Regions from separate parts of the Colwellia sp. BRX10-9 genome, predicted to be linked through region 2. Evidence: predicted binding sites of a transcription regulator. Region 2 holds the regulator's gene; the other holds the start of a gene.
The links. The regulator LexA, encoded in region 2, represses DNA repair genes until DNA is damaged. The targets are predictions, from matches to a motif close to TACTGTATNNNNATACAGTA.
Positions count from the first base shown of each region.

Region 1: recN (DNA repair protein RecN) is a predicted target of LexA. The motif match lies at 889-908, and genes of this name have one in related genera.

Region 1 covers NZ_JACGVV010000020.1:3,354-5,565, reverse strand. The annotation lists gene recN (DNA repair protein RecN) at 1-858, opposite strand, end outside; gene nadK (NAD(+) kinase) at 968-1,849, opposite strand.
Region 2 covers NZ_JACGVV010000007.1:24,539-26,750, forward strand. The annotation lists gene H4J69_RS06085 (alpha/beta fold hydrolase) at 1-361, shown strand, start outside; gene lexA (transcriptional repressor LexA) at 438-1,073, shown strand; gene coxB (cytochrome c oxidase subunit II) at 1,639-2,212, shown strand, end outside.

The DNA of each region.
Region 1 (2,212 bases), on a different contig from region 2:
TTCTACAAGAATAAGTGCTTCGCTCAAGGTATTAGCAATATTTGCTAACTTAGGATCCATATGAACTAAATCATTCAACTGTTCGCAGTTGTTTCTTAGGCTGTCTGAAATATTGTGATTTTCGTTTTCAGATAAAGTTTGCAATGCTTTCAAAGTGCCGGTCAATAATGACTGACCGTTACTATGACGTTTGTAATCACTTTCTAGAATTTGAAACTCACCCGTTTGTAGTGAAAATTCGTCTAGCTCGGTCACTTGGTATTGTAATAACTGCAGTTTTGCTTCGCGTTGCTCTTTACTTTCTTGTAACTGTTTTAGTTCTGTATTGAGATTTCGCCATTGCTGATAGTAATATTGAACGTCGTCTAATAAGTGCTGATGATCGGCATACTCATCAAGTATTTTACGCTGTTGAGCCGGCTTAACAATGAGTTGGTGATCGTGTTGGCCATGAATACTTATTAAAAATTGTGCGATATCTTTAAGTTGGGCAAGCGGAACTTGGCTACCGTTAATGTAAGCCTTTGAGCGTCCTTCAGCTGATATTACTCGGCGTAAAATACATTCACAATCTAACTCAGCATCGTGTTCGTCTGTTAGGGATAGGCCATTTTTTTTAAGCCATTTTTGTGCGGAAATGTTTTTGTTGATATCAAAGGTTGCGGCTAACTCTGCTTTTTTAGTATTGGGTCTTACAACATTAGTGAGCGCTCTATCGCCTAAACATAAACCTAAGGCATCAATAGCTATCGATTTACCCGCACCTGTTTCTCCGGTGATGGTTGTCATACCTTTGCGCCAATCTATATCTAGGGTGCGCACAATGGCGAAGTTTTGAATATTAAGATGTAAAAGCATGAGAAACCAATTCACTGTATAAATATGTATAACTGTTAATTTATACAGTAAAGTGGTTTTGTGCAAGTGTTAATCGAATAAAAATTCAACAGATTGAATTTGTTAAAAATTAATAAAGCTTATTGCCCCAACTTAATTTACTTCGCAGTACATTAAAGTAGTCATGGTCTAGTGGATGAACTAATCGCAGCGTATATTCACTTTTTCTGATAATAACTTCATCACCTGGTAATACCGCTAAAATAACATGGCCATCACAACTTACTTGTAAGCTTTCATAGTTCTCATTGGCGAGTAATAGTTTTATTTCACTATTGCCGTCGACGACTATGGGTCTACTGGTTAGGGTGTGTGGAAACATTGGCACTAACGATAAGGCATTTAAATTGGGTGTTAAAATTGGACCACCTGCCGACATTGAATAGGCGGTTGAGCCAGTAGGTGTTGACACAATTAAGCCGTCAGAGCGTTGGCTGAACATAAAGCTACCATCAATGTAAACTTCAAATTCAATCATGCTGGCTACTTTTCCTGCGTGTAGCACTGCTTCATTGACCGCACTGTTAGAGCTTTTCAATTTTCCGTGGCGATAAACTTCTGCTTCAATAATAAAACGTTGCTCAGCGCGCGACTCGCCACGTAAAATTTTCTCAAGTGGTTCAATTAATTCATCGGGCGATAAATCGGTAAGAAAGCCTAAGTTCCCTCTGTTTACACCAATAACACCGATATCAAAACATGATAAAACCCTCGCGGCGCCTAACATATAACCATCACCGCCCACGACTATAGCCAGGTCAGCTTGTTCACCAATTTCTACTAGGGTACTAATCGTTAGATTATCGATATCGATTGATGGGGCAACTGAGCTTTCAATTAATACCTGATAACCTTGTCCGGTAAGAAATTGATAGAGCGCTGTTATTGTTGCGCCGGCTCCTTCGTGATTTGGTTTGCCTATTAAACCTATGGTGTTATAAATTTTGCTCATGTCTACGCAGTAAGTTGTTTGTATCTTAGGATTAATAATAGTTTCGCTGTATTTTCATGGCTTGTAAAGTTGACTTTTTTATAAATCATTTACTGACTACCATTTTGATTAAATTTTTCGCTTTCATCGAGATTTAAAAGATTTAGGGCTAAGGCATTAATTGAAGAGAATGCTTATTCATTCGAAACTAATAACGTAGGCTGCAAGCCTTTTAAAATAGAACTTTAAGCGTTTTTAAGCGATGGAATAACTGCAGGTAATTGCTTTTAAATAGAATGACTATATATAAAAAAATGATATTTGTTCTCAAAACGCTGACAAGCGCTCAGTAACAACAAACTTAATTAAATTGTATTTAAGCTT
Region 2 (2,212 bases):
GATGCTAGGTCCACCAAACAAAGGCAGTGAAGTTGTTGATAAACTAAAAAATACACCTGGTTTTAGTTTCATCAATGGTGATGCGGGTATGCAATTAGGTACCGGCGAATTCAGTGTCCCTAGTAACCTTGGCAATGCTAATTTTGATTTGGGTGTTATTGCCGGTAATCAAAGTATTAATTGGATATTATCAACACTTATTCCTGATAAAGATGATGGTAAAGTTTCGGTTGCTAGTACCAAACTTGATGGTATGAATGATCACATTGAAATGGAAACGACCCATCCATTTATGATGAAAAACGAAAAAGTTATCGAACAAGTTATCCATTATTTAAAATCAGGGAGTTTTCAAAAATAATTCGACTAGAAAACTTGCCTTTACTAACGACCTGTATATACTCACAGTAACAACTGTGTAAATTTACAGGCTCCCTATGCTAAATGAAATCAGCGAATTACGCCCTCTAACGAACCGACAACAACAAGTTTTTGATCTGATCAAAGACAAAATAAGCGATACGGGCATGCCACCAACGCGTGCTGAAATAGCCAAGTTTTTTGGCTTTAAATCAGCAAATGCAGCAGAGGAACATTTAAAAGCTTTGGCTAAAAAAGGCTATATAGAAATGTTGCCAGGTACTTCTCGCGGCATTCGTTTGACTGAGAAGTTAATGGAAGAAGCCGGTTTACCTTTAATCGGCAGAGTGGCTGCAGGTGAACCTATTTTAGCTGCAGAGCATGTTGAAGATCATTACAAAGTTGATGGTAATTTGTTCCACCCAGCTGCTGATTACTTATTGAGAGTTAATGGCGAAAGCATGAAAAATATCGGCATACTTGATGGTGACTTGTTAGCGGTTCATCAAACGACCGATGTACAGAATGGCCAAGTAATTGTTGCTCGTGTCGAAGAAAATGTTACGGTTAAACGTTATAAACGAGAAGGTAACATCGTTTACTTACATGCTGAAAATGATGACTTCTCTCCTATAAAAGTCGATTTGTCTGATCAAGAGTTTAATATTGAAGGGTTGGCTGTTGGCGTTATTCGCTCGGCAGACTGGATGTAGTTAAGTTAACCTATCCAATAAACTTGGTGGTAACTAAGCCAATTTATCTAACAAATATAGTATTAAATATGTAAAACTGCTCCGCAAACTTTAGTGTATAAAATAGGCTAAAGTTTGCTTTTCTAACCTTTCGTATTCTTTTCATGCAAACCTTTCTCTTTACTAAGAATAATTTTCATTCTAAAGCCCATTCAAACAACTTTATCTTTCTCTGATTAAAAAACAACCAAGATCAATTTTTACAATACGCGTATTTATACTCAGCTGTTTATTTTTAATACTACGGCTACAGCCCTTTGTTATTAGGCCTTTGCCTGTATTAGAGTTGATACTCTATTGTTTTTATTGGTTTTTATTTTAAAATAGCTCGATTTTTAAATTGACCCAGATCAACTTTTAAGTAATTCTAGTTTGGAATGTGTACAAATATAAATATAAGGCGATGTTGTCGACGCTAACTGGTTGATAACAAAATCGCTAAGAAAATAATAAAAATCCGTACTAAAGGATGTGTTTTGTCCTAGGTATCAAGTTTTAAACTTTTATAGGGTGAAGGAGATGTCGTGTGAAAAGACGTAACCTAGGTTGGCTGTTGTTGGGGAGTGTTCTTTCCAGTTCAGCTTGGGCAGATATGCAATTAAATCTGACCAAGGGTGTAACAGAAGTAAGTAGAGATGTTTACGATCTACATATGCTCGCAATGTATATATGTGTAGCAATTGGTGTGGTCGTTTTTGGTGCTATGTTTTGGTCAATGGTTTTCCATCGAAAATCCAAAGGGGCTAAATCAGCAGATTTTCATGAAAGTACAAAAGTAGAAATCCTCTGGACAGCAATTCCCATTGTCATTCTTATCGCTATGGCTGTACCAGCAACAAAAACACTGATTGAAATGGAAAATAACGACGATTCTGACGTTACCATTCAAGTTACCGCCTCTCAGTGGAAATGGCATTACAAATATTTTGATCAAGATATTGAGTTCTACTCCGTTTTATCGACGCCAAGATCACAGTATGAAACACAAGAAGGTAAACACCTTAATGTTGATGCTGGCGATAAAGTCAAAGGTGAAAATTACCTACTCGAAGTTGATAAACACCTTGTCATTCCAGTTAATAAAAAAGTACGATTTTTAA